2 regions of the Lysinibacillus parviboronicapiens genome follow, and region 2 is predicted to be linked to the other one. Evidence: riboswitches for the same ligand, from Rfam matches in the RefSeq annotation. Region 2 holds a riboswitch; the other holds the start of a gene.
The links. Region 2 has a riboswitch for preQ1 ahead of C9J31_RS02665 (QueT transporter family protein). Riboswitches for the same ligand answer to the same signal wherever they lie in the genome.
Positions count from the first base shown of each region.

Region 1: another riboswitch for preQ1. It lies ahead of queF (preQ(1) synthase); the one in region 2 lies ahead of C9J31_RS02665 (QueT transporter family protein).

Region 1 is NZ_CP073713.1:2,143,928-2,159,291, forward strand. It holds gene C9J31_RS10150 (DMT family transporter) at 1-893, shown strand, start outside; gene C9J31_RS10155 (YrzO family protein) at 920-1,063, shown strand; gene C9J31_RS10160 (response regulator transcription factor) at 1,201-1,806, opposite strand; gene C9J31_RS10165 (sensor histidine kinase) at 1,803-2,918, opposite strand; gene C9J31_RS10170 (DUF418 domain-containing protein) at 2,932-4,065, opposite strand; PreQ1 riboswitch class I at 4,825-4,871, shown strand; gene queF (preQ(1) synthase) at 4,995-5,495, shown strand; gene queC (7-cyano-7-deazaguanine synthase QueC) at 5,704-6,363, shown strand; gene queD (6-carboxytetrahydropterin synthase QueD) at 6,367-6,840, shown strand; gene queE (7-carboxy-7-deazaguanine synthase QueE) at 6,833-7,561, shown strand; gene C9J31_RS10195 (VUT family protein) at 7,609-8,127, shown strand; gene C9J31_RS10200 (glycosyl hydrolase family 18 protein) at 8,442-10,046, opposite strand; gene C9J31_RS10205 (hypothetical protein) at 10,269-10,952, opposite strand; gene C9J31_RS10210 (NUDIX hydrolase) at 11,399-12,016, shown strand; gene C9J31_RS10215 (DUF5713 family protein) at 12,121-12,438, shown strand; gene C9J31_RS10220 (hypothetical protein) at 12,514-13,122, shown strand; gene C9J31_RS10225 (class I SAM-dependent methyltransferase) at 13,382-14,089, opposite strand; gene C9J31_RS10230 (hypothetical protein) at 14,385-14,627, shown strand; gene C9J31_RS10235 (NAD(P)/FAD-dependent oxidoreductase) at 15,072-15,364, opposite strand, start outside.
Region 2 is NZ_CP073713.1:527,095-542,458, reverse strand. It holds gene C9J31_RS02730 (uracil-DNA glycosylase) at 1-529, opposite strand, end outside; gene thiD (bifunctional hydroxymethylpyrimidine kinase/phosphomethylpyrimidine kinase) at 705-1,535, shown strand; gene C9J31_RS02720 (acyl-CoA thioesterase) at 1,670-2,218, opposite strand; gene C9J31_RS02715 (hypothetical protein) at 2,389-2,670, shown strand; gene C9J31_RS02710 (DUF779 domain-containing protein) at 2,756-3,118, opposite strand; gene exaC (acetaldehyde dehydrogenase ExaC) at 3,140-4,660, opposite strand; gene C9J31_RS02700 (YojF family protein) at 4,961-5,311, shown strand; gene bshB2 (bacillithiol biosynthesis deacetylase BshB2) at 5,325-6,014, shown strand; gene C9J31_RS02690 (TerC family protein) at 6,059-6,805, opposite strand; gene ilvA (threonine ammonia-lyase IlvA) at 7,076-8,338, shown strand; gene C9J31_RS02680 (ABC transporter ATP-binding protein) at 8,499-9,293, opposite strand; gene C9J31_RS02675 (ABC transporter permease) at 9,286-10,314, opposite strand; gene C9J31_RS02670 (ABC transporter substrate-binding protein) at 10,408-11,430, opposite strand; PreQ1 riboswitch class I at 11,772-11,817, shown strand; gene C9J31_RS02665 (QueT transporter family protein) at 11,826-12,308, shown strand; T-box leader at 12,594-12,795, shown strand; gene trpB (tryptophan synthase subunit beta) at 12,856-14,019, shown strand; partial or broken gene C9J31_RS02655 (AMP-binding enzyme) at 14,085-14,897, opposite strand.

The sequences.
Region 1 (15,364 bases), 1.6 Mb from region 2:
TTGCAGATCATGCGCTAGAATATATCGATCCATTTTATTTTTCAACCATTCGATATGGAGCGGTATCGATTGCATTGATTATTTTATTATGGATAAAAGAAGGTAAGAAAGCATTTCAATTAGAAGGGAAAGGGAAACTGCTAATCTTTTTCGGGGTGATGGCATTTACTGTCTACAATGTGCTTGTTTTCTTAGGGCAGATGCTAATGGGCAAATCTGGTGTTATGGTAGCGTCTATTATGGAGGCACTAATGCCAATGATTTCGATTGCTATTCTATGGGGATATAAAAACGTCAAGCCCAAAAAGTATATGATGATAAGCATGGTCATTGCATTTGTTGGCGCTATGTTTGTAATTACAAAAGGCGATATGGCTTTCTTTCTGACATTGAAAAATAATATAATGCCGCTCGCATTTATATTAATGGGAGTTGTGGGATGGGTTATCTATACGATGGGCGGGCACTCATTTCCTGAATGGTCGACACTCCGTTATTCAACATTGACTTGTGTATTTGGTACAGCCGTAACAGCAATATTAACGATGATAGGGACAATGCTAGGATATGTGTCAGTACCAAGTATGGGAACAATCGCAGTTGTTAAATACGATTTATTGTTTATGATGGTTTTACCGGGAATTGTCGCGCTACTTTGTTGGAACTATGGTGTGAAAATTTTGTCCTCCATTAATGGCATCTTATTTATCAACTTCGTGCCGATTACTACATTAGTCATTATGATGGTACAGGGGTATGCTATAACCATTTTTGATATTGTAGGAACATTGCTCGTTATTACAGCCCTTATCCGAAATAATATATGCCAGCGTCAAGAAGTAAATAAGGATATACAATTTATACAAGAGAGACAATTGCGCAGTGCTGGCTGATAGTACATGTTTTGGAGGAGCTTTTAATGTTAACTAGTTTATCGTTTTTCTTTGCTGCTGGCATTGCCTGCGAGCTTGTAGCCATCAATCGGAATGGCCGTAGAAAGATCAAACAACAAGAAGAGATGATTCTACTTTTAAGAGATTTACTACAGCAAAAAGAGAAATGAAATTAAAATAGGAATTTCAAGAAATCTGTAGACGGCAACAAAATAGGTGCACAATAAAAATGAACTACACTCAACAATGGGGTAGTTCATTTTTTTAGTTGCTTACTTTTCAATACATTATGTAGCGCATTTGATCTTTAAAGCCAGCCTTTGTCATTGGCAATTTGAACGGCTTGCTGTCTGGATTCTACATGTAGTTTCTGAATAGAGGTCGATAAATAATTGCGAATCGTTCCTTTTGTTAAAAATAATTTTTTGCTGATCTCACTGGTTGTGAATCCTTCTTTAACAAGCTGGAGCACAGCCATTTCTCGTTCATTTAGAGGATTTTGCTCTTTCATAAATAACGTAGCGGCTAAATCTCTACTCACGACCTTTTCGCCATTCATTACTTTGCGTATTGTTTCGATTAAATAATCAATCGGTTCATCCTTTAATAAATAACCATGGACCTCACAATCCATTGCCTTCTGTAAATACCCTGGACGAGCGAAAGTTGTGACGATCATCACTTTGCAAGGTAGTTTTGCATTTTTAATTTTTTCGGCAAGTTCTAGCCCTGTCAAATTCGGCATTTCGATGTCCAAAATACAAACATCAGGCACATCGCTCTGTATGCATTGCCATGCTTTTTGACCATCAGAAACTTCTGCAATTACTTCAATGTCATTCTCGAATGACAGCAATGAAGTTAAAGCGCCACGCAACATTTGTTGGTCTTCGGCTAATAATATGCGTATCATTTAAGGGGCTCCTTTCGATAGTGTTGGAAAGGTAATTTTAACGACACAATGGTTCCGCCATTAGTAAAATTATCAATCGTTGCAGTGCCTTGCAGGATTGTCATTCGTTCCTGTATAGATGATAGGCCATTGCCAAGGCCTTGATTTTCTAAACCTATACCGTCATCGATTATGTTTAGCGTATAGATAGGGTCGAAATAGTCGATTTCTACAATACAGGACTTTGCTTGACTATGTTTGAGGATATTTGTTGTAGCTTCTCGAACACATAAGGCAAGCATGGTTTCTTCTACACTTGATAATAGTATTTTGGGACAATTGTTCGATATGTTAATGGCGATATCAGCTGATAGCAGCAGTTTTTCACAGTGTAAAAGTTCACTTTCTAATGAAACGAAGTTCATATCAGACACTAACTCTCTTACTTGTTTAAGTGCTGTCCGCGTTGTGGCTAAAATATCTTGCAATTCGCCTTTTACTCGGGATGGATCTTTATCGACTAATTTAGTTGTCAGCTCCGTTTTTAATTTAATCATTGTGAGGGTGTGGCCAATCGTATCGTGGAGATCTCTCGCGATACGTTGTCGTTCGTGCTGTTTTACCAGTTGCGTATTGACCGTTGCTAACTCAACTTTTAAGTTTTTTGCTTTCTCTATATAGTAAATCAGCACGGGGAAGACAAGTTGAATTAGCATAATAGGAAGAATAATCGGGTCGTCTATTTTGAATAGCTCGCCTGTTTCAACCCATAAAACAACGATAAACATCAAGGCAATGGCTAGCATTGCCGAAGCAATATGCCATTTGACTTGTGCTCTCCCGATTAAATCTGCGAACGTAAATCCGAAAAATAGCATGATAGAACCTTCGTAAATTCCAATTATTGCAACGCTAAAGAGTCCTGTTAATGTTGCCAGATGAAGGCGCCAATCTCTATACCATAAGGCAACATAAAATGCTGTTAAGAATGTTATGAGGACAATTATTTTTGCTATGACTGGTAAATTCGAGTTCGAGCTTAATACTATGAATATCAAAATAATAATGGATACTACATCGATAATTAAATATTGTTTTGCTTGCTCTTTAGGATAAATTTTTATACATGACACCAACCCTTGTTGATTATTTATGTGCAACGGCTTGCACAGCATGTTTTCGAAGCCATTCCAAAGGTCCATAATGAAAATGTTTTAGACAAATATGCGCAATGAAGAGTTGGAAAAGGGACAGAGTCATCCAAACGACAATAATTTCGAAGCTAGAAAGCTTTCCACCTAAACCAAAGCCCCAACCATAGAAAATAATAGACGACAGTACATTTTGTAAAACATAGCAACTTAAAGACATTTTACCAACTTCTCCAAATCGTTGCCATAGCCAATCTGCTTTCTTATACTCTAACATTTTACCTAACATGCCAATATATCCAATTGATAGCAGCGGTGCAAATAAATAGCGAACAGGGAAATCAAATGCTCCTCCAGGAATGAAAATAAGAAGATTCAACGGTACACCGATATAAACCCCAATAGCAAATAACTTTTTACGCATGTGACGTCCATGTTCATTTTGAGAAAATACGCCAGTTCGCATTAACTTTACGCCCATTAAAAATAAGAAAATATTCATGGGAATAATAAAAATGGCCTCCGTTCTAAAAAACCAAAAATTCGTTAAACGATTGTGGATTTGTTCAAACCAAGTACCATGTTGATATATACTGACGATCAAATCGTTGCCAGGTAAAGACATATTTGCGCCTAGTAAGACACTTACTAAAATTAGCAGAATGATAAGTGCATGAAATCCACCAACTAGATATAAAGCCCGATGAATGGCTTTATCGCCAGCCTTTACAATAAAGGCAACGATGATGGCTGTCACAGCGTAACTCATCAAAATATCATATTCCATGACCAATGTGAAATGGATAAAACCTTCTACAAACAAGAACAAAATAGTCCAAATATAGACACCTGGCCATGCATATCCTTTTCGAATGAATTGCTGGTATTTCAATTCTAGACCAACTCCGAACATAATGGTTAACAGTCCTAAAAGCTTTCCATTTACGAAAAATAATACGAGCATTCGTAGAAAATCATCGAATGACCACCAACCTGAATAGTTACTTGTTGTAATGTAAGTTAAGTCTCCGAGATAAGCAAAAATCCAAATATTTGTACCCAATGTACCCAATACCGCAAAGCCTCGTAAAATGTCGATTAGCGGTAACCTTTGATGAGCTTGCATCATTCTTATCACTCTTTCTATGTTTTCTTAAGAAAAATGATAAAGTGCAACAGAGAAAAAAACTATTCACAGCAGTCAAAAGTTCTTTATGACAGGTGTCATAAGAACTTTTGTGCGCCCAGCACGGACGTAATCTATAGGGTGTAAGTCCCGAACTGCGAAGACAGAATGGCTGGTTAGCCAAGTACAAGGGTGTCCGTGTTGATGTGGAATCTGTTGGAAATGGACGGTAAATCTCCTGTCTGAGGAACTAGAAGGGGAGTTATGAATGGATAGCAACATAAAATCTTTCTGTCGACGGCCATATCGAGTAAAAGAAGCAGATGAAGAGAAAGAGTACGTTCTTACCTGGTGAAAGGAAAAACAAAGTACACTTTGTAACCTGCTCAGTGATAAACGATTGGGATAGGATATGGAGAACGTATCATATGTAAGTGAGGTTTTTCTTTTTAAAAAAATATTAATCGTTTAAAGCTCTGTACGCTAAAATATAGGACGGTATAGGCGGCATGAGACACTTGCGGGATAAGCGAGACAGACGAGACCCTGCACAAAGCGAAGCATAGGAGGAGGCTCGCCGTCGCCCGTGGAAAGCGAAAGCCAGAGCGCTAAATCCAAAAAGGTAAATACTTTTTCAGTGCCCGCGTATAACAGTGGTTTTTTCGAAAAAGCATTTATCGGAAGACTTTATTTAAAAATTTTCATTTGACGTTTTCCACCATATTCTATATTATGATTAAAGAAAAGAATGCCCGGACTAGAACGGGAGAGGTTCATAGCTGATACCCTCTATAAAAAACTATGGAAACATGACAATATGCCATGTCCATATCGGACGTGGCTTTTTTATGTTTTTACTTATGTTTTAATAGAATGATTGGTGATGCCTCTCTTGAAAAGTGTTGGGAAACATTTTACGAGGAGGTTTTTTTATGTCTGGCCGAAGCCATGAAGAAGGACTGAAGGATTTAACATTATTAGGTAATCAAGGTACGCAATATGCATACGAATATGCACCCGAAGTATTGGAGGCAATAGACAATCTTCATGCCAATCGAGATTATTTCGTCAAGTTTAATTGTCCAGAGTTCACTAGTTTATGTCCACTTACAAATCAGCCTGATTTTGCGACGATGTACATCTCATATATCCCGGATAAAAAAATTGTGGAAAGTAAATCACTGAAATTATATTTATTTAGTTTTAGAAATCATGGCGATTTCCATGAAGATTGCGTCAATATCATTATGAACGATTTAATTAAATTACTTGATCCAAGATATATCGAAGTGTGGGGGAAATTTACACCACGTGGAGGGATTTCGATTGATCCATGGTGTAACTATGGGAAACCAGAAACTAAATACGAAGAAATAGCGAATTATCGTTTAATGAATCACGATCTAAATCCAGAAAAAATTGATAATCGATAAAGTGAAACTTCAATCAGTGGGGGTTTTCTTCATCCCCCACTGATTGTTAGTTGAACCAATCGGGCTTTTACTGACCGTTAATGCGGGATAAATTTTGAAAATCTTATCAATGAAGGAAGAGGTTTTAGCTACCCTCTTAAAAAAAACTAAGAAGAAACAGCATTTTTCTTAGGGTGCTGTTTTTTTCGTTAAAAGGGAGTTTTTATAGATGAAGCAGGAAAAAGCAATTGTTGTGTTTAGTGGAGGTCAGGACAGTACCACTTGTTTGTTCTGGGCACAAGAACGTTTTGAAGAGGTTGAGGCGGTGACTTTTGATTACGGTCAAAGGCATCTTCTGGAAATTGAATGTGCAAAGGAGATAGCAGCGGAACTTGGTGTCACGCATCACATTCTTGATATGTCACTCCTGAATCAGCTTGCTCCTAATGCATTGACACGACAAGACATCGAAGTAGAAGACGGAGAAGATGGCGGGCTTCCATCTACTTTTGTGCCTGGCCGGAATTTGCTCTTTCTTTCATTTGCGGGCGTTTTGGCGAGCCAAGTTGGAGCCAAGCATATCGTAACTGGTGTTTGTGAAACGGATTTTAGCGGATATCCGGATTGCCGGGATATTTTTATTAAATCTTTGAATGTAACGTTAAATTTATCTATGGACAATTCCTTTGTGATTGATACACCGTTAATGTGGCTGAATAAGGCACAGACATGGGCGCTTGCTGATCAGCTTGGGGCACTTGAGTTCGTTCGGCAAAGAACGTTAACTTGTTATAACGGTGTAATAGCAGATGGTTGTGGTGAATGCCCGGCGTGTAAACTGCGAAAAAAAGGGCTAGATGAGTATTTAAGCTTCAGAAAGGAGTCTTAAGGCATGTTTCATTTTAAAATTGTCGAGAAGCTCCAAAAAATAGATGAAGATATTCAAAGGAACCAATTGAACTATCATTCAAAACGTGTTCTCGTGAGCAAGGAATTTACCTTCGATGCAGCCCATCATTTACATGATTATGAGGGGAAATGCAAAAATCTGCATGGTCATACGTATCGTGCTGTACTAGGGTTAAGTGGGTATACAGATGAACGCGGTTTGATGATTGACTTTGGTGATATAAAAGAAATTTGGCAACAAAAAATAGACATTTTTTTGGATCATCGTTATTTAAATGAAACGCTTCCACCGATGAATACAACCGCAGAGAACATTGTAGTCTGGATTTACGAAAAGTTAGCAAAAGCCCTGCTTGATGAACAACAATCTAACGGAGCGCGTGTAGAATTTATCAAGCTGTATGAGACGCCGACAAGCTATGCTGAAGTGCGACGGGAGTGGATGGAAGTTGAGTAAGGTACCTGTTATCGAGATTTTCGGACCGACCATTCAAGGCGAGGGTATGGTAGTTGGACAGAAGACGATGTTTGTGCGGACTGCTGGCTGTGACTATTCCTGTTCATGGTGTGATTCATCGTTTACATGGGATGGCAGCGGAAAGCATTTGATTGTCCAAATGACAGCAGATGAGATTTGGTCTGAGTTGAAACGACTCGGGGGCAGTGGTTTTTCTTTTGTCACGATTTCGGGTGGCAATCCTGCACTCTTTCGAAATTTGGAAGCGCTCATTGCTATTTTAAAAGAAAACGACATAAAGGTTGGAGTAGAGACACAGGGAAGCAGATGGCAACAATGGCTATATGATATCGATGAACTGACGATTTCACCCAAGCCTCCTAGTTCCGGAATGACGTCAGACTATACAGTACTATCTGATATCCTCGGAAAACTTCAAAATCGAAACAGCAATCAGCATATATCCCTCAAAATAGTCGTTTTTAATGAAGAGGATTATGCTTATGCGAAGCAAATTCACCTTCGACATCCGACGATTCCCTTTTATTTACAAGTCGGTAATGACGATATTACGACGACTGATAATGCGCTGCTGATTAGCCATTTATTGGAGAAGTACCAAGCGCTAATTGACAGGGTGATTGCAGATGAGAAAGTAAGAGATGTCAAAGTACTACCACAGTTGCATGCCCTTGTTTGGGGAAATAAAAGAGGTGTATAGTTTTGCAACTGCAAAATTTTCTTTAAATTTACTTGAGGAGTACCATCATGAGAATATTATTTTATTTATTATCTATTGTCATTGCTAATGTAGTAACGGCAGCATTTGCGCCATTACAGTTTGGCATGTTTATCGTTCCAATGGGGACGCTGTTGATTGGGGCGACCTTCATTTTCCGGGATCTTGTGCAAAATAAATATGGTAGAGCAAAGACGTATTTGTTTATTATGACAGCTCTTATTTTATCCGCAGTGATTTCATTCATACTCGGGGATACACTACTGATTGTGGTGGCATCGGCCCTTTCATTTGTTGTCGCTGAAACAGCCGATACAGAAATCTATACCCGATTGAAACTACCAATGGCTTGGCGTGTGTTCTACAGCGGCATTGTTGGTGGATTTCTGGATTCCGCGATTTTCGTAGTCATTGGCTTGAGTCCGCTTGGAGCCGATATCCTGCCTTGGGAAGCAGTACCAGCCGCCATTTTGGGACAAATTATTGTAAAGACGACGATTCAAATGTTCGGTGCACTGATTTTAAATCAAGTTCATGTAATTCAGTAAAAACGCCTTACCTTAGAATGATATTTGGCTCTTTAAAATATGTACTTGACCGTATATGTCACTAAGAGCAGTAGCTTTTTTGCGGGCATAAGCTGTGTTAATGCAGTCGGCTTGCCTGTGCTTAGTATCAAAATAAAAATTTGTAGAGTACGAAGGAAATACCGTCGCGTTTAGGACGAACAAGATGAGGGATTACGACAAAGGGGAAGGGTAGTTAAAAACAGGGCTGATTCTACACGTTTTGTAGATCAAGCCCTGTTCTGACTATACCTTATTTATCAATACTTTCTTGGAGGAGGGGGATGTTAATTATGTTATTTTGAATATTTTTCTAAATCTCCACTCGCACGATTAACCATCGCTGCCATTTGTGCTCTTTTAACAAAATCATTCGGATAAAATCCGCCGTCTTCTTTACCGTTGATAATTCCATGACTACTTAGTTTTAAAATTTCTGAGTACGCCCAATGTCCCTTCTGTACATCATAAAAAGGTAAGTCATTCGTATTATCTAATGGGTAATCTAGTATTCTCGATAATATTGCTGATAATTGAGCTCTTGTAATTCGAGAATTCGGTTCAAAGACGTTTGGTTGCGGTCCATTAACAATATTATACTTATGTGCTAGTTCAATAGCCTGTTTTGCCCAATGGTCAGTTGGAACATCTGTAAAGTAATTAGGTACTGTTTCGTTTTTGTCTTTTAAACCAATCGCGTTTGTAAGGATAGTAACAGCTTGTGCCCTTGTTAGATCACCATTAGGGTCAAAAATGTACTCATTTTTCCCACTTATCCATCCCTTTCTATAAAGAGACATAATATCATTTTCAGCCCAATGATTTTCTGCATCTATAAAATTATGTTGTCCATTCGCCCAAGACATATAAAATTTCCATATCCCGTTATCAGCTTGCGTTAAATCCCAACTACCAGTTCCTCTTAAATTGTATTTCTCTACTAATCTTAATTTATATTTTAAAGATAAATCATTTTCATACCAAATAGTATAATTGCCCGTTGAAAGTTTTTTACCACCAATATAAGTTGGCAAATCGTTTTCTCTCACAGTGAATTTAGCATAAGCTGATTTTGAGGTATCATCAAAATATAGTGTTCCGTTATGATTATTAACTATGCTTTTTACAGATTTATTCGCTACACCATATCCACCTAATTCCTCGTCATCATTCCAAATTCGCCCGTAAAATGGTAAGCCTAAAACTACTTTCTTTGAATCAACACCTTGATTTAATAAAGATATAATAGAATTTTCAACAAATGATAAACTAGCGACAGGACCTACTGGACCACCATTCCAACTTTCATCATAGGCCATTAACATTAGGTAATCACTATATTCACTTAGTTTTAAATAATCATAAGAACCATGCCATCCTACCGTCCATCCATGTGGATTTGCAGCAACTGCTATAGATATTGTTTTATCATTCGGCATTTTTTCATGTAATAGTCTAATGAAATCTGTAAATACTTCCTTATCGGTATAGTTTAAATTCTCAATATCAATATCTATACCATCCAAGTTATTTTTTACTACAGAATCTACTAATTGAGTAGATAAAACTTCTCTATTTTTCATAGCCATTTGAGCTAAATTTCTATCCCAGTTGTTCGTAATATATGGAACGACTTTTAATTTTCTTTTGTGTAACTCTGCTATTAAATTTTTATCAATTGAAGATTTTAAACTACCGTCAGCGTTTAACTCATAGAATCCTGGCGTAGCTGTATTTAACGCACCTAAAGTCATATCTATATTTTCTAAATAGGAGCTAGAAGTTCCACCATATAAATAAGACATATGTATGTCATTTACTGAGGCATCAGCACTAAATGGAGAGGCTAATAATGTTAACAGAGCGGGGATTAGTAAATATTTTTTTAATTTATTATTCATACTATTTCTATTCATACCTTCCTATAAAAATGATTTTATGTACTTAATTATCTATTATTTGGATCAACTATATCAATTATAAAAATATGGGTTAATTGAGTTATTTAGGTTCATCAGAAATGTAATAATCATAAAATAATCCCTCTGAATTATTCAGAGGGATCATTTATAATTGTCATATGTGAGTCATCACAGATTCATAGTAAATGAGTATTTTTTAAATTAATTACAAGAATACGCTAATATAGCGGAAGATGGGAATGAAGCAAACGTGAAGTTTGGCCATATAATTCCTGTAGTATTCCCAGTTACACTTGCTGAGAAAACATACATTAAAAAGAGCTGACCATTCCGTAAGAGCACAATGGTCCATCTACCATCACAGCCAGCTGCAAATGCTGTTGGGCCTTGTGATTGTAACATACTTTGCGCCTGTGAAGGATTTTGACTTAGAAATTGAAATCTACTAATCATTTGTTGAGACGGTGCTGGTGGGTTCATTTGCCCCCCTTGGCCAGGTCTAGGTGTTCCACCTGGCATCCCGCCTGGGAACCCACCTGGCATTCCGCCTGGGAATCCACCTGGCATTCCGCCTGGGAATCCACCTGGGAATCCGCCTGGCATTCCTCCTGGGAATCCACCCGGCATCCCGCCTGGGAATCCACCCGGCATTCCGCCTGGGAACCCACCCGGCATTCCGCCTGGGAACCCGCCTGGCATCCCGCCTGGGAATCCACCCGGCATTCCGCCTGGGAACCCGCCTGGCATCCCGCCTGGGAATCCACCCGGCATTCCGCCTGGCATCCCTCCTGGGAATCCGCCTGGCATTCCTCCCGGCAACCTACCTGGCATTCCGCCTGGCATTCCTGGTATACCGCCCGGAAATCCTCCTGGGAAATTAACCATTTTATCGCTCCTTCTTTTTTAAATATAAAGTAGGTTATGATAACGCATCTAACGAGGCATGGTTAAAAGACCCGAGAAATCAAAGTAAGAACTATTATTTGGTATTGTCAGTGGAAATATTGAGGATCGAAATGAATGAAAGACGTTACTGTTAGTAAACCAAATTATGTTAATGGAGAAGCAAGTACAGTTATTCTAGAAAAGGGGCCAGAGTTTAAAGCGATAGTTGGAGTATTTTTTTAAAAAGCTCAGGTAATGAAGTAAAGCATTACAATTCTACTGTGGATGTCTTTTCGTTATAGACATTAGGAGCTAGTGAGTTGTCTGTTTGGGCTATCCATTTCCTGGCGTACATAAGCTTAAAAAATTATGAAAGCATTCTTTATCCATCAAACTAATAGTGATACGATAAAAACGAATATAAATATTGAAGTGAGGGGAATTTTATGTTCCTAGATAAACTGAAGAAAGAGTTAAATCAAAATCAATCCCTATTTATAGGAGAGGAAACAGCTTATCGTTCAGCCATTTTGATTCCATTAGTGCTGGTGAATGAAGAATGGCATATCCTTTTCGAAGTACGGTCATTCACCATGAGAAAACAGCCAGGTGATATTAGTTTTCCTGGTGGTCGAATCGACGCAACAGATGCATCCCCAATGGCAGCAGCTGTACGAGAAACAACTGAAGAATTAGGTGTTGATCCAAAAACGATTACTATTGTAGGGCAATTAAGCTCTTATATTGCTTCTTCCTCATTTGTTATCTACCCATTTGTAGCAACTATTGATACTAACCAAATTATGCATTCTTACAACAAAGAAGAAGTTGAGGAGGTATTTACGGTACCACTTCAATGGCTATTGAAGTATGAGCCTTATATGCACTTAGTATCTGTGGAACCAGTGCCTTCACTAGACTTTCCGTTTGATAAAATCGTCAACGGTACACAATATCAATGGAGAACGCGTACCATGGAGGAATGGTTTTTTGATTATGACAAGTATACAATTTGGGGTTTAACAGCTAGGATATTAAAGCATTTTATAGAAAAAATAAAATAACTACAGGATTCACAAGATTCTTTGAATAACACATAATGTAATATGTTACTCTATTAATTGAGCCATAAATTTTGGTGAAAAAACCTAATTTAGGAGGGTTTTCTATGACGAAAGAAATGAATTACTTAGTGGACATGTATAGAGATTCGTATTTCCCTGATTTTTTAGTAGATAAGATGAAAGCAACAATCGAGGTATTTGCTAATTATCTTGAACATGGTGCATATACGGAAGAAACAGTTCAACAAAAATTAGATGAGATGACCGATAAACTGAATGAGCTTGCGGAAGAATTTGAAGAAAACGGTAGCCAAATTGAAACAGTTGCCAGAGAATCCATTGCAGATACGGTTTTTTTAGTTTTAAAGGCTTATAACATAGATATTGATATAGAAGAAGCAATTAGAAATAGAGATTGGTAAAATAGATAATATAAAATCGCTAAAGTATTTATCCTATACTTTAGCGATTATTTATATTCATAGGGAGGTTCCTTTATGGCGAAATTTATAGATCCACCATTCTTTTCTTTTGATTTTTATAGCTTTACGTCAAGAGGAAATGCCGTATTAGTGCAATGTCCTAAATGTACGAAATGTGCGCACATGAAAAGAATGGACAATACCTATATTGTACAATGCGAAAGTTGTACTTTCCGTAACACGAAAGATATGCACTATTTAGTAAAAACCTTTGCGCAAGGTCAATGCAACGCCTGTCAACGACATGTCAATATTCCACTGGAAGAAAAAGAACGTCAATATCGTAAGCTCAATAAGGAATGCCCTTATTGTACAAAACTTGTCCAATGTCATATCAAAATTAATCCAACACAAGTTTACTATCCGAAGGTGTCAAATGCACAAGGGACAGATCCAGTATTTTTACTAGACTACTACCTTTTAACAAGCTTAGGGCCAAATCAACCTATCTGGGCGTTAAACGCTAGTCATCTAGAGTATTTAATAGACTATGTGACAGATAAACTCCGAACTAAAAACTTTACAGGTAAAACAGCATCACATGCATTACCTGGCTATATAAAATTAGCAAAAAATAGAGAGGCTGTCCTACGTAAATTAAAACAATTAGAAAAGAAATTATAGGGAAGGTGTAAATAACGTAGACAACTTGTCAAAAAAACAGCAAAACAGTGGACGCCGGGCATACTATTAGAACGGACATAAATGAAGAATGTAATGTTTGGAGAAGCGTTGCCTGATGATTACGGAAAAAACCCTGAGCAGGTTTCTTGAATCGCTGAACAAGAGCAAAATGCTCCGATAAACCAAAGATAACCTCGTAGATTTTTAACAATGCTAACGAGGTCTGCATTAAATAGTCACTTCATTTCATGTCTACTCATTATTTAGTACATGTATAAATTCTATAGTCCAAAACCTCTTTATATTTCAAGTTCATGTCATAATGCGTTTCCATTAGCTCGTAAAGTTCAGGTTCTATATCCTTGGAGTAGTGATATTCAGGTATCGAAGAGATGGATTTGTTTTTTTGTATACGAATATTTGTAAAACCAGCTTGTTCAAATATAGCAATCCAATCCTTTTTCATAAAGCAGGAATCAAATCCATAAAATTGTTTGATTTCCTCTTCAATCTTTGCGCCGAGCTGTTGGTTAATGGTAAATTCAATGGCAATGAAGCGACCACCTTGCTTTAATATACGAAAGATTTCTTTAATGGCACTAGCTTTATGGACAAAAGAAAGCACGGATTCAGAAATAACAAAATCAAATGTATTTGCCGGTAACAAAGTTTGTTCGATGGAACCTTGCATGATTGTTACTGGCAGACGTTTTTTTTTCACTCTCTCTGTCGCCTTAGCTACCATAATTGAATTGATATCGATGCCCGTTACTTTTGCTCCATATTTGTGCGCTATATAGGCAGCAGTTTGGCCTGTACCACACCCTACATCTAAAATATGAGACGTTGTGCGAATGTTCTCAGATTTAAAAATTTCCTTTGTTAAATTAATACCACCAGGATGTGCACCCCCAACACCAAATTTGGACAAAAAGTCTAGATATTTGGATTTTGCAATTACAACCACCTTCTTTATTTTTCTTATTTCTATCATATGAAATGAAAAATAGTATGGTTCCTGCAAACGATAAAGTTGACATGAAAAAAGAACCTTTGTAGGCCTAAGCGTCGCTTCAAATATTGCCTATCATGGAGCCATTATATGCTCTCTAGGGCAACATACAAGTGACATAAATCACTAGAATTTAATATTTTTTAGGCCATACATAACGATATTCTTTATCAGTACTTCTCCGAATGTCTAATCCATAAAAAAATACAAACATATACTATCTTAACGCAATTTGATAGGGGGTGAATCAATGCCATTTTATCCGCCCAATCCTAGAAGGAGACCACTCCCACAAAGATATAGACAAGGTTTTGGCTCTTCTTATCAAGGTAGACAGGAGCAACATTTCTTTTACCCTATGCAACAACCGCAGGCTTTTAAATTTGGAAATTTACCAGATAGTCTAAATGCAATAATGGGCCATGCGGGAACAATAACAAACGGGGTTAATATGTTAAGGCAAATGGGGTCATTGTTAAGTTTATTTAAATAGTTTAGCTTGCTGGAAAACGAATATCATTAGGCATATCAATGGAAATATAGTTGATGTGCCTTTTTTATGAACCAAAATAATAGGGAGCAAGCAGCTAACGAGTAAGTGATTTGCGTAAAAAATGCATGCGACGATTGCTATAAATTTGTCAACATTCAGAGCTGTAAAGTCTTGCTAATAGCCAGACTGTCGATAAACTCAATAGTATCTAGATGAACCGGTGGAGTCATCTGTGGCATTTTATGTGTCTAAAAATATGAACGGGCTTTTACGGATACGAGCTAACGAACGTATAAAACTCTTCTATACTGAGGATAGAAAAAACAGCAGTGTAAGAAAACCCTCTTAAGAAATAATCTTAGGAGGGTTTCCTTTGCTTGAAATAAGTTGCAACCATCAAACAAGTAGGAGTTGGGGCTTGTTGAGTTACAGTGCTCAGTGTCATTAATTTGAATGTACAAGTTGTTTTTCAATAATTGAACGATTTTTTTCTTTAAACATCTCATTATGAGAAGATACGACCGCATTACGATAGGCTGTTGGTTCTAGGTAAGTTTTCACCGAGTTGACCGCATTTGCGGCATCTTGGAAAGTACCTAATAGGAGATGTATTTTCCCTTCGAATGAAAGAATGTCGCCTGCTGCGAAAATACCTGGTTGTGTAGTTTCACCAGTCGCTTTTCCCTCGTAATAATAATTATCTTTCTTCGGTATCGTCATAGATTCTTCAAAAGTTA
Region 2 (15,364 bases):
TACGAATTAATAGTTTTTTTCGTTGTGCTGGTTTCCCCCATAGTACAAAAATAATTGGCTTTTGTCTGGCAGCAAGTTTATCAATTACAGCATCTGTAAATTGCTCCCAGCCCTGTTCCCTATGAGAATTTGCCTGACCTGCACGGACTGTTAAAACTGTATTCAAAAGCATTACGCCCTGTTGCGCCCATTTCATTAATGTACCATCCTGCGGTATTGGACAACCTATATCATCCTGTAATTCTTGTAACATATTGCGTAAACTTGGTGGGTGTGGGATGCCTGGTTTCACAGAAAAACTTAAACCGTGTGCTTGGTTAGGACCATGATAAGGATCTTGTCCTAAAATCACAACCTTCACCTCTCGATAAGCTGTAGAATAGAAAGCATTCATGACATCACTCATCGGTGGATATATTGTTTGAGTCGAATATTCATTTGCTACAAATTGTCGGAGTGTTTGATAATATGGTTTTTCTAATTCATCAGCAAGTATTGTTTGCCAATCATTCGGGAAAATTTGTTTCATTGCCATTTAAAGCCCCTTTCTTTTCTACAACGGTACAAAAAAGTAGTGTCTAATTCAAGCTCAAATTATTACTGACCTTATAAAAATATTGATTTCTGACTATTTTTACAGAATCAGAATCAGACTATACTAGACGGTAACTTTAAAACTTTTATTATAAAGGAGATCTTTCCACATGGCTCTAAAAAAAACATTAACAATCGCAGGTTCAGATACATCCGGCGGCGCAGGTATGCAAGCCGACCTTAAAACATTTCAAGAACACGGCACATACGGTATGGTTGCGTTAACAGTAGTCGTAACAATGGATCCGAACGGTTGGACTCATAATGTCACACCATTACCAACAGAACTGTTACAAAAACAAATTGATACAGCACTATCAACTGGCATTGATGCTGTGAAAACAGGGATGCTTTCAACAGAAGAAATCATTCGTATTGCTGGCGATGCTATCGCAAAATCAGGCACTACAAACGTTGTGATTGATCCAGTTATGGTATGTAAGGGAGATGACGAAGTGTTAAATCCAGGTAACACAGATGCGATGATTCAATATCTATTACCACTTGCTGCTGTCATAACACCAAATCTATTCGAAGCTGGTCAATTAGCTGGGACAGGTACACCTAAAACAATCGAGGACATGAAAGTAGCTGCTCGTAAAATTAATGAATTAGGTGCTAAAGCTGTTGTGATAAAAGGCGGTAAAGCCTTAGCTACTGAAAAAGCTACCGACTTATTCTTCGATGGCACTACATTCTATTTATTAGAATCTGAAAAAGTATCTTCAACTTATAATCACGGTGCTGGTTGTACGTTTGCCGCTTCTGTTACAGCTAATCTTGCAAACGGTCTATCGATAAAAGAGGCTGTTATAGAGGCAAAAGAATTCGTATCGGCTGCAATTGCGCATGGTTGGGCATTAAATGACTATGTTGGTCCTGTTATGCATGGAGCAAAATCACGTTTCGGCGCGCCAGAAGTAACAGTATCCGAAATCTAATTAAATAATTTATAATATAATGCACTTTGAGCGATCATCATTACTCAAGCTCAAAAACATATGTAAGAAGCTCATGTAAATAACAAAACTAAAAGGCATCTGATTAGCAAACTTGATACTAATCAGATGCCTTTCTAAATATAATTCTCCATCAGTTCGAGCCGATAATCCCATGGATCGTTCATCGAAATAAAACTAGCTAATGCCTTACTCTCTTTTTTACGCTCTGCTCGTGCTTTTGCACGCTCAGATGCAGTCTCATGTAATTTCGTCTCTTCAACGGTTTCAGGTATAACACGTGGAACTGCGGCCGGTCGATTATTGTCATCTAATGCCACAAAGGTTAATAGAGCAGTTGCAGCCACTTTACGTTCACCTGTTTTCAAATTTTCCGAAATAACCTTTACGAATACCTCCATTGAAGATGTTCCCGTCCAAGTAACATAAGATTCGAAATACACTGAGTCTGTTGGACGAATCGGATGCAGAAAATCCACAGAATCCGTCGAAGCTGTGACACAATCTTTACGACTATGCTTAGCAGCAGAAATCGAGGCGACTTGGTCGATATCACTCATTAAACGTCCACCAAAAAGGGTATTATGATTGTTAACATCATTCGGAAAAACTCGGCTCGTCCGCATCACTCTTGATTCCTTACAATACTTAAACTCCTTATTCACAACAATTCCCCCTTTAAAACATAATTTGTTCTTATTATAATGCTATATTGTTCTAGGAAAATCAAATTTATTTATAGAAAATTAGTAATTTTCTGTTTTAATGATAAAATCGGACAAGATACCTTCCCACATTGCACACCATATATTAACTGTATATGGGAGGGAGAAATATGAAAAAACGTAAATTTGAAGATGCAAATGAAGAATCAGCATTGCTTTCTGAGGAATTAACCGCTTCTAAAGTTGAAGTAATTGCCTCCATTGTTCTAACACTTGGCTATTCACTCTCAACCCTCGCCACGATATTAGCATTCCAAGAGGAAGAAGAAGCTGCACAATTAAAATCGTCCAATTCACAAGATCAAAATCAGCAATTTAAACAAATGCTTAAACAATTACATTCTGTCAATGACCGTTTAGATTCCATTGAGCGAAAACTCAATCGGTTTTAAAAGATACATACCCCTTATCAACAAGTTTCATCATAAAAAAGCCACGATTCTCCGTCAAAAAAGAGAATCGTGGCTTTATTTTCTATTAAAATAGTTTTTTAACTTCGTCATACTCATCTGCTGTGAATACTTTTGATTTCGTGATAAAGTGCATTTCTTCTACGCTATCTAAGGAAAAGCTAGCACCTCTACCTACCATCGCATCAATAATTAATTGCGTATGTTTGAAATACTCATATTGTGCCCTGTGAATGTAAAAAGGAACGTCACCTATTGTACCAAGATAGATATCGTTGTCACCAAGCCTAAAATCTCCTTCCACATAACACATCGGTACAGAGCCTTCACAGCAGCCGCCAGATTGATAAAACATGATAGCGCCATGTCTACTCTTAATAAGGTCTATTAATTTTAAAGCCTCTTTAGTGGCAATCACTCGTTCTACCATGTACTTATCCATCCTTTAAACTTAGAAGAAACCTTGAGCCTCTTCTTTATAGTTAACTAGAATACATTTAGTTTGTTGATAATGATCAAGCATCATCGCATGATTTTCACGGCCGATACCTGAAAGTTTGTAACCACCGAAGGCAGCACCAGCTGGGTATTGGTGATACGTATTAGTCCATACACGACCAGCTTGGATAGCACGACCAGCGCGGTATGCAGTGTCACCAGAACGTGACCAAACACCAGCACCTAAACCGTATTCTGTATCATTTGCGATTTCCATTGCTTCATCGAAATCTTTGAATGTAGTTACACCTAGTACTGGACCAAAAATTTCTTCTTGGAAAATGCGCATTTTATTATGACCCTTGAATACTGTTGGTTTAATGTAGTTACCACCAGCAAGGTCACCAGCAAGCACATTTTCTTCCCCGCCGATTAAGCATTCAGCGCCTTCTTCTTTACCTAGTTGTAAGTAAGAAAGGATTTTTTGTTTTTGTTGCTCTGAAGCTTGAGCACCCATCATCACTTCTGTATCTAAAGGGTTACCGATTTTAATTGCTTTTACGCGTTCTAAAGCACGTTCGATGAATTGGTCGTAAATTGATTCGTGAATAAGGGCACGAGAAGGACAAGTACAAATTTCACCTGAGTTTAAAGCGAACATAACGAAGCCTTCAATTGCTTTATTTAAATATTCATCATCAGCAGCCATCACATCTTCAAAAAATACGTTTGGTGATTTACCACCAAGTTCTAATGTTACTGGAATAATATTTTCAGTTGCGTATTGCATAATTTGACGACCAACAGCAGTTGAACCAGTGAAGGCGATTTTAGCGATACGTTTATTTGTTGCCAGTGGTTTACCCACTTCAATACCGAAACCATTAACGATGTTCAATACACCTTTAGGCAAAATATCTTGGATTGTTTCAATTAAAACTAGTAACGAAACTGGTGTTTGCTCAGCAGGTTTCATAACGATACAGTTCCCTGCCGCAAGTGCCGGCGCGATTTTCCAAGCAGCCATTAATATTGGGAAGTTCCAAGGTATGATTTGACCAACAACGCCTAGTGGCTCTTGGAAATGGTAAGCGACTGTGTCATTATCTAATTGAGTTGTATGCCCTTCTTGCGCGCGAATGGCACTTGCGAAATAACGGAAGTGGTCAACTGCAAGAGGTATATCCGCATTTAATGTTTCACGCACGGCTTTACCGTTGTCCCAAGTTTCTGCGACAGCGATCATTTCTAAGTTCTCTTCAATGCGATCAGCAATTTTATTTAAAATAGCCGCACGTTCTGTTGCAGAAGTTTTCCCCCATGCATCTTTCGCTGCATGTGCAGCATCAAGTGCTAACTCAATATCCTCAACAGTAGAACGAGCTGCTTTGGTGAATACTTGACCTGTTACAGGTGTTTTATTCTCAAAATATTGACCTTTTACTGGAGCGACCCATTCGCCACCGATAAAGTTATCATATTTCTCTTTGAAATTTACAACTGCTCCTGGAGTATTAGGATTTGCATAAATCATAGTATAAATCTCCCAACATTATAAATTATGAAACCGCATACAAATCACCGCGACAAGCGATTCAATTTGTATGAATCAACTTTCATGTGTCCTATATTGATACATTAATATAATTTTTTCAAGTATTTGAACTTAAAAGAACTAACTTTATTGGATAACATAATTATCTTAATATATAAAAATCTACAGATATATGCATAGAAAAAATTATCGTTTGATAGATACTAGGGCATTCAATTTCCCTTTGTGACCTTTTTTGACTATACTTAAAAGAGAAACAATCGTGAAAGGAGTGTTAAGATGCAAGAAATACAGGTAGAGACGTTGCAGGAATTATTAAATTCTTTCGCCAACAAAGATATTTACATTCATCTTGAGACGACAAACGGTTCTTATGCAGCACACTATGATGAAAAGTTTTTTAATGCTGGTGCTTTTATTCGCAATGCAAAAATTAATTATGAACTAGCGAAAGTGGTGGATGATTCACCACATCGTGTTGGTTTAAAAATGGCGCATGGCTGGGTTTACGCCCAAGGTATCACACATTATGAATTAGATGATTTAGGCCGTTTGTTAATGGCTGGACTAGACTACTCTGGCAAATTGGCGATTGCACTTGAAATTAGTGAAACGCCATTTACTTATTAAGGGGGACGACTATTTGAATTTACAACCACAGCGTCATATTTTAATTGTTTACCCTCACCCAGATGATGAGGCTTTCTCAGTTGCTGGTACGATAGCTTATTATACAAAGAAAATGAATACACCTGTTACATATGCCTGTTTAACATTAGGGGAGATGGGTCGTAATTTAGGTAATCCACCTTTCGCAACGCGCGAATCATTGCCAGAAATTCGTCGTAAAGAGCTCGTTGCTGCGGCAGAGGCGATGGGCATACAAGATTTGCGCATGCTTGGCTTGCGTGACAAAACAATCGAATTTGAAGATGACGAAAAAATGGTGAAGCTTGTTGAGGGTTTAATTGAAGAATTAATGCCATCACTTATTTTCACTTTCCTCCCTGGCTTTGCGGTACATCCAGATCACGAAGCAACAGCACGTGCTGTAGTAGAAGCCGTTCGTCGTATGCCAACAGCAGCACGTCCACAGATTTTAGGCTGTGCCTTCGCCAATGATACGATTGAAAAGAATGGTGAACCACATATACAACTAGATATAAGTGAAATGAAGATGGATAAACTAAAAGCGTTACAAGCTCATGCCTCACAAACAGGTTGGATGATGCAAGAGACAGAAAAACGCATTGACAACGGCGAGCCAATGAGCGAAAGCTGGCTAAATGTTGAAAAGTTCTATATTATTAACCCCGATCAATATGTAAAATAAAAAACGGCTCTGTCCTCTTAAGTTAACGAGGACAGAGCCGTTTTTCAATTAAGTACTTTTATTTTATTTACCACATGTACAATCATTGTCATTACGAAGGCAATAAGCAATACGACAAAAAACATATAATGCGGTATGTGCACGCCAAATACGGTAACGAGCATTTTGAGTGCAATAATACCGATAACGATAAATGCCGTTGACTCTAGCTCAGGTATTTTTTCAATGATGACTAAAAATATGCCTGCAATTGTACGCATCATTAAAATACCTAGCATTCCTCCAACTAGTAGTACCCAGACTTGATCGGATATCGCAAAAGCAGCAAAAATAGAATCGATTGAAAATGCTATATCCATGAGCTCTACTGAAATAACAGTCGCCCAGAATACCCCAAATAAACGCACCATTATCCCAGTCTTTTTTACTTCCTTTACGCTATCCTCTTCCCCTATTTTTAAGAAATGGGCAATACAAATCCAACCTAAATACATTGCCCCTAACACTTTGATATACCAAAACTCTACAAGATAAACGCCTATTCCAATAAATAAGAAACGGAAAAAATATGCGCCTAGCATTCCATACATTAATGCTCTTTTCCGTTGCTTATTTGGTAAATGCTTAACCAGTACTGCTAGTACGAGCGCATTATCAGCTGATAGCAACCCCTCAATTATCACTAGTGAAGATATTAATCCCCACGACACAGGATCAGCTAAAACTTCCCGCCACATCTCCCAATCGAAAAATTGCATATATGTGGATAGAATGCCATGAATGATGTCCAATACCTTACCCTCCTACTTGCCCTAAGCTAGTCTAATATATGCTCAACATTATTCTTTATGATAGATAGGTATTTTTGTACATCAATCTCGATGAACCATCCATTACTCTCGAACGTGTCGAATTATTCTACAATACGTATTTACCGAATTTATCTAGTCTTCAAAATAGACACCGAAAATTTAGAATTTACTAAAAATTAATAACAAAAACCTAATAAAATATGCTATCATAAATGAATGTTTTATACGTAAAACGGAGGATGAATGCTAATGGAAGTTGCTGACACTAAAACTGTGCAAGTTGAGAATATCTTAATTGCACATCATTTTTTAAAAGATGTAGTTGTGCATACGCCACTACAAAAAAACGATTATTTATCCGAGAAATACGGAGCTAATATTTATTTTAAGCGTGAGGATTTACAGCATGTACGCTCATTTAAACTACGCGGTGCCTACTATAAAATCAAAAAAATTGAGGAAGAGGCACGTATTGCGGGAGTTGTCTGTGCTAGTGCAGGTAATCATGCACAAGGTGTAGCTTATGCCTGTGCCCAACTGAAAATTCAGGCGAGTATCTTTATGCCGCAAACAACACCAAAGCAAAAAATCGACCAAGTGCGTATGTTTGGCCGTGAATTCGTAGAAATTATGCTAGCTGGTGATACATTTGATGATTCTGCAGAGAGTGCATTATCGTACTGTGAGGAGCAAGAGAAAATCTTTATCCATCCCTTTGATGATTTTGATGTGATTGCAGGACAAGGAACTGTCGCAGTTGAAATCATGAATGACATGGAAGAGCCTATCGACTATGTTTTCGGCAGTATAGGCGGTGGTGGTTTAATGTCAGGTGTCTCTGCCTATGTAAAAAACCTATCCCCAAATACTAAAATTATTGGGGTTGAGCCTGCTGGTGCTGGTAGTATGAAGGCTGCTTTTGCGGAGGGTGGCACTGTCGCACTTGACTGGATTGACAAATTTGTGGATGGCGCTGCGGTAAAATGCGTCGGTCATCACACATACGATGTGTGTCGACGTTATTTAGACGATATTGTGCTCATCCCTGAGGGCAAAGTATGTACAACTATTTTAGATTTATATAATAAACATGCCATTATCGCAGAACCTGCTGGTGCCTTATCAGTAGCTGCACTCGATAACTATAAAGAAGAGATTAAAGGTAAATCAGTCGTTGTCATCATCAGTGGGGGCAACAATGATATCGGTCGTATGCAAGAAATCAAAGAAAAATCTTTAATTCATGAAGGCTTACTATATTACTTTATTGTTAGTTTCCCTCAACGAGCTGGTGCACTTCGCCAATTCCTAACAAGTGTCCTAGGGCCAAATGATGATATCACCACTTTTGAATATACGAAGAAAAACAATAAGGAAAGTGGCCCTGCGCTAGTTGGTATTGAACTTGGCAACCGCGATGACTATGAAGGCCTACTAGCACGTATGACACAATTTGGCTTCAACTATAAAGAAGTCAATAATGATCTTCAATTGTTTGGTTTGTTAGTATAAGATATTTAGTCACACTTGCATTGAATGCGAGTGTGATTTTTTGTGGCTTCTTTATTGATCGAAACAAATTACGCTTTTATCGATAACTTTTGCTTATTTATCGTCCTACTTGTTAAAAATACCGACAAAAACGCCCATACCTCGGTATGAGCGTTTAAAATTATCCAAGCAGCGCGCGGTCGGAGTTCATTTTCTCTCCACGTATACGTTCAAATTCTGCCATAAGATCTGGAATTGTAAGTTCATGCTTGCGATCCTCGCCAACTTCTAAAATGATTTGACCTTTGTCCATCATAATGAGGCGATTTCCTAAGTCTAACGCTTGTTGCATATTGTGCGTTACCATTAGCGTTGTTAAGTTGTCTTTTTCCACGAGATGTTTTGTAATGCGTGTAATTAGTTCCGCACGTGACGGGTCAAGTGCAGCTGTATGTTCATCTAACAATAAAATCGATGGCTTCGTGAATGTTGCCATCAAAAGAGACAGTGCTTGACGTTCACCACCTGAAAGCAAGCCAACCTTGGCGGATAAGCGATTTTCTAAATTTAAGCCGAGCATGCCTAATGATTCTTTGAAAAATTCACGTCGTTTTTTATCGACGCCTACACGTATGCCACGACTCTTATTTCGAGAGTAAGCTAAGGCCAAATTTTCTTCAATGGTCATTGTCGGTGCAGTACCCGCCATAGGGTCTTGAAATACACGACCAATATAGTGTGAACGTTTATATTCAGCTAGACTTGTAACATTGTTACCGTCAATTAACACTGTCCCGAAGTCAGGTGTTAATGCCCCTGAAATCATATTCATCATTGTTGATTTCCCAGCGCCATTACTACCGATTATTGTGACGAAGTCGCCTGGTTTTAAATGAAGGTTGATATCAGCAAGTGCTATTTTTTCATCTGGTGTGCCTTCATTAAAAATTTTGTTAATGCCGTCTAATTTAAGCAAGACCTTTTCCCCCTTGCTCAGTGGTTTTTACTTGTGTGCGTTCTACAGCACGCTTTGCTTTACGTTTTCGTTCTTTGTTTTTATCCACAAACTGCGGTACGATAAGCGCTAAAATAACAATAATAGCTGTAATTAATTTCATATCCCCTGAATCAAGGAAATCTACACGTAATGCTAATGCTAAAATAATACGGTAAATAATCGCACCCGCAATAACAGCCAACGTCGTTCGCATAATTGTTTTTGTTCCGAAAATCGCTTCCCCGATAATAACAGAGGCAAGACCGATAACAATCATCCCTATCCCCATACTAACATCAGAAAACTTTGAATACTGTGCGATTAAAGCTCCAGAAAATGCGACAAGTGCATTTGAAAGACCTAGCCCAAGAATAATAAGTGTATCAGTATTCGCAGAGAAGCTACGAATCATACGTTTATTATCACCTGTTGCTCGGATAGCCAGCCCGACTTCTGTTTTTAAGAACCAGTCTGCAATAACTTTAATTAAAATCGTGATGAATAATACTACAATCAGCGTACTCCATGTTGACGGTACTTGCTGAATGCCGATGCCTTTTAATACGTTATTTAATGCAGCATCGATACCTAAATTACTCCAAAATGCTTGGAACTTCGAAAACAATGTTTCTGAGTTCAGTAGTGGAATATTCGGACGACCTATCGTATTTTCTGCAGTTAACCCCATGATACGTAGGTTAATAGAATATAAAGCTATCATCATTAATATCCCTGATAATAATGGGTTAATCTTCCCTTTTGTGTGAAGAATCCCTGTCATACATCCAGCAATAAATCCAGCAACAATTGCCACTAAAGTCGCTAAGATTGGGTGATAGCCTAGCAGAATCATCGTCGCTGCTGTAGCCGCCCCTGTTACAAAGCTTCCATCAACCGTTAAATCCGGAAAATCTAACACACGGAATGTTAAATACACACCAAGTGCCATAATTGCATAGATGATTCCTTGCTCCACTGAGCCAAATATTGCGGTAAACATAATTGAATCATCTCCTAAAATTATCGTAAAAAATGAAGATAAAGCGGGGACAATCCTCCCCCGCTTCACCTAAATATGATGCCACTTTGGGCATTATTTTTCTAAAAGCTCCGCACCCCAAGAATCTTTAATATCAATACCTAAATCATCAGCAACTTTTTTGTTCACTAATAATTTTAAGTTTTGTGGATATTGGGCAGGTATTTCAGCAGGTGTTGCTTCACCTTTCAGAATTTTCACTGCCATTTGGCCAGCTTCATAGCCAATATCATAGTATTCAAAGCCGTATGCAGCCAAGCCACCACGTGCCACCGAGTCAAGCTCACCTACGATCAGTGGTAATTTGTTAGCATTTGCTACATCAATGACTGACTCAAGAGCAGAAACGACCGTATTATCCGTAATGATATAGAAAGCATCTACTTTCCCAATTAGTGATTCAGCTGCTTGTTTTACATCTGCTGAAGTTGCTGCTGAAGCATCCTTTACTGCTAAGCCTTGCTCACCCATGACCTTTTTCACTTCATTTACTTGTGCTACTGAGTTTTGCTCACCAGCGTTGTAGACCATGCCAACGTTTTTAGCACCTAAATCTTTTAATAAGGCTACAGTTTTGTTAATTGTATCAGGGTGTAAATCGATTGTTCCTGTTACGTTTTTACCTGGTGCCTCCATTGACGCAACTAATTCTGCACCAACTGCATCCGTTACTGAAGTAAAGATAACCGGAATATCAGTTGTAGCAACAGCTGCCGCCTGAGCAGATGGTGTAGAGTTCGCAAAAATCAAATCGACATTTGCACTTACTAGATTGTTCGCGATTGTTGTATTTAAGCTGTTATCGCCCTGTGCAATCTGCGAATCATATTCTACCTTTAAGCCAGAATCTTCAATGGCTTTTTTGAAGCCTTCCGTCGCTGCGTTTAATGATGGATGCTCAACGATTTGTGTAATCCCAATTTTATATGTTTTATCATCTGCCGAGCCACTTTCACTTGTATTGTTCTTGTCGTCCCCCTTCGATTCTGTTGAACTAGAACCGCCGCTACCACATGCAGCAAGCATTAATACTAATCCAAATAATAGGAACGAAAGCTTTTTCATATTGCGCTTCACAAATAATCCCCCCCGACTTTTATCTCTATTATCTATCACACTTTACTCCAGCAAAGTGTGAACGTATCGCTATATTATCGTTATTATCGATGTTCGTCAACAACATTATGAATGTTCTGACTTTTAAATTTAACGTAATATTTTTCTTTTTCATTTAATTTGCCGCTTTAAACCGCTAAACTACGCCGTTTTTATAAATATAAATATTTTAGTAATCGTTCAAATTATTTTATGACAATTTTGCGAAGTTAAATGTTGGGCGTATTTTTTATTAAGGACTTTTATTTTTCTGACATTTGACTTCCGTCTAAGTTTTAGACTAAAATATTTATTTGTGTAAAAGCACCGTGGTTCGTAACCATCCCACGAAAAAAAAACTAAGGAGAAATGAATAGATGAAAGTAAAATTTTTAGCAGCAAGTGGTATTATTGCCGCGTTATACATTGCGGTTACTATGCTAGTGGCACCGTTTGGATTTACTGAAGTGCAATTCCGAGTATCGGAAATGTTTAATCATTTAGTTGCCTTTAATCCGCGCTTTGCCGTAGGGATTATTATTGGTGTGTTTATCTCTAATTTATTTTCACCACTTGGCATTTACGATTTAGTTTTTGGTGTTGGACATTCAATGATTACTTTAGGACTGTTCATACTGATTTGTAAATTTGTAAAAAATATTTGGGCACGCTTAATCATCAACACGCTGTTATTTACATGTACAATGTTCATTATCGCCTTTGAATTGAACTTAGCCTTAGAATTACCATTTTTCTGGACATGGATAACTGTCGCTGCAGGTGAATTTGTCGTACTAGCAGTCGGCGCACCGATTATGTATATACTGAACAAGCGTCTAAATTTCAAAGATTTGATATAACTTAATTTCAGTATCTATTAATAGAGACGAGTCTTCTCCAAGATTCGTCTTTTTTGTATTTATAGAACGAAATGAATGACTAGATTATTTTTTCTTATCTTGACACTATTCTGAAAATACCTTAAAATTCATTTCAATAATAAAGTGAAACTTTAATCAGTGAAGGTGATCTTCACGCCATCCTGATTATTAGTAGCACCGATTGGGCTTTTACAGGCAGTAATCTCCCGCCTAAAATTTTTCTCAGAATTTTAAAGTGGAAGTCATACTGCTCGTTCAAGCGGGATAAATGCTAGGAAGAAGAAGAGTAGCAAGACACTGTATTTGAAGAGAGCTGATGGTCGGTGCAAATCAGTAGTACATACTTGTGAATGGACTTCGGAGCAGCCGCATTAAATATGTGGACGAACTAACTCCCCGTTATAGGAGTCCCAAAAGCGCGCAATTTTTGCGAATAAAGGTGGCACCACGGTTACTCGTCCTTTTACTGAATGGATTGAAGTGACTTTTTTTATGGAGAAAATTAGAATAGAGGAGTCGAGTTAAGATGAGTACAGTAGCAGAGAAAAAAGGATACTTTGGGGAATTTGGAGGCAGTTTTGTGCCAGAAGAGCTTCAAAATGTATTAAATAATTTAGATGAGAACTTCCAGAATTATAAAGATGATGAAGACTTTAAAAATGAATTAGATTATTATTTTCGTGAATATGTAGGGCGCAAATCCCCCCTTTACTTTGCTGAAAACTTAACTAAGCAATTGGGAGGCGCAAAAATCTATTTGAAACGTGAGGATTTAAACCACACGGGTTCACATAAAATCAATAACGTCTTAGGTCAAATTTTACTTGCAAAACGTATGGGAGCTAATCGTGTTATTGCAGAAACAGGTGCAGGGCAGCACGGTGTTGCAACGGCTACTGCTTGTGCAATGTTTGGGATGGATTGCACTGTTTATATGGGCTTAGAAGATACTAAACGCCAAGCATTAAACGTATTCCGTATGGAGCTACTCGGTGCAAAAGTAGTGGCAGTTGATAAAGGGCAAGGACGCTTAAAAGACGCTGTAGATGAAGCATTTGCAGATTTAGTAGAAAACTACCAAACAACTTTCTATTTATTAGGCTCTGCTGTGGGGCCCCACCCATTCCCATCAATGGTGAAACACTTCCAATCAGTCATTAGCCGTGAAAGTCGTGCACAAATTTTAGAAAAAGACGGAAAGCTACCTGCTGCTGTCCTAGCATGTGTTGGTGGTGGTAGTAACGCCATTGGTGCGTTTGCTGAATATATTGCAGATGACAATGTTCGACTAATCGGCATCGAGCCTGATAAAGCCGCAACATTAAATGAGGGAACACCTGGTGAATTACACGGATTCAAATGTTTAGTATTGCAAGATTCTGCTGGTAATCCACTACCAACATACTCGATTGCTGCTGGTCTTGATTATCCAGGAGCAGGTCCTGAGCATAGTCATCTAAAAACGATTGGTCGTGCAGAATATGTAACAGTTACAAATGAAGAAGTACTAGAAGCATTCCAAGTACTTTCAAAAATCGAAGGGATAATTCCAGCCTTAGAAAGTTCGCATGCCGTTGCTCACGCACTAAAACTTGCGCCTACGCTATCTGCTGAAGAAAGTATTATCATTAACATTTCAGGGCGTGGAGATAAGGATGTTGAGCAAGTATTCCAAATGCTAAACAAATAAACGCAAAAAAGAGCGACTTCTATATATAGGAAGTCGCTCTTTTCAATACGTTGGGATGAATAGTGCTACACGAGTGTACTTAGTTTCGGGTAAATTTCTGCCACATTATCGCGTAGTTTTGCCTTAAGGAATTTACCAACTGAAGTTTTTGGAATTTCATCTAAGATTACGATATCATCCGGCACCCACCATTTCGCAAATTGACTTTCTAAAAAGGACAGTAACTGTTCACCTGTTGCTGACTTTCCTTCTTTTAATACAACGCACGCTAATGGGCGCTCTTGCCACCTCACATGTGGTATCGCAATGACAGCTGCCTCAAAAACGGCTTCGTGTGTCATTAAGGCATTTTCTAAATCCACTGAAGAAATCCATTCTCCACCTGATTTAATTAAATCCTTGGTACGATCTGTGATTTTGATAAAGCCATCTTCTGTTCTTACGGCAATATCACCAGTATATAACCAGCCATCGCGGTATGCATCGTGCGTACGTGCGTCACGATAATATTCGTGTGAAATCCATGGTCCTCGGAGACGTAATTCTCCCATTGTCACACCATCCCACGGTACCTCCCCACTCTCATTGACAATGCTTGATTCGATGCCAGCCATCGTCATACCTTGCATAGCACGTGACTCAATTTGTTTTTCAATTGGCCATTCTTCCATCCAAGACATGTAATTCGATAACGCTACAATTGGTGTCGTCTCTGTCATACCATAGACGACAATATAAGGAATACCGTATTTTTCTTCAAATGTGCGAATAAGGCGCGTAGGTGATGCCGAGCCACCACAACAAATCGCACGTAGTGAACGGATATCTCGCTCACGTTTTTCTTGCTCCTGTAACGCACCAAGCCAAATTGTTGGTAACTATGGTCTTTCTAGCAAAATAACTTTCTGCTCGTTTAATGAAATTTGTTAACACTAACGGTGCTTGCATCATAATAACATCCATCCCTTCATCTCATGAACTTTCCCAAATTTCTTGCAAAAATATTAACAGACTATTTTAACTGAATACTATTAATATTCTGAACACTATTATATTAGCACAATAAAGTTAATGCTATATATTCCACAAATTTTCTTTTATATGTAGATATATTGTATTTTTATAAAAGAGGCTGGGACAAAACTTTAAATTTTAAGAAAGAGAAGTAAAGGTATTAAATTTTTGCTATCTAAAATGAAAAAAATTTAGACGTTCTTCCTTTTGGCATAAATAAAAGTTAGAAGAGAGCACTAGTTGATGGTAGCGAAGGCGGCGACTCCTGTGGGATTAGCGTGACGCCTGAGCCTGTAGTCTCAGGCCACGCCCCCGGAAAGCGTCCACCGTA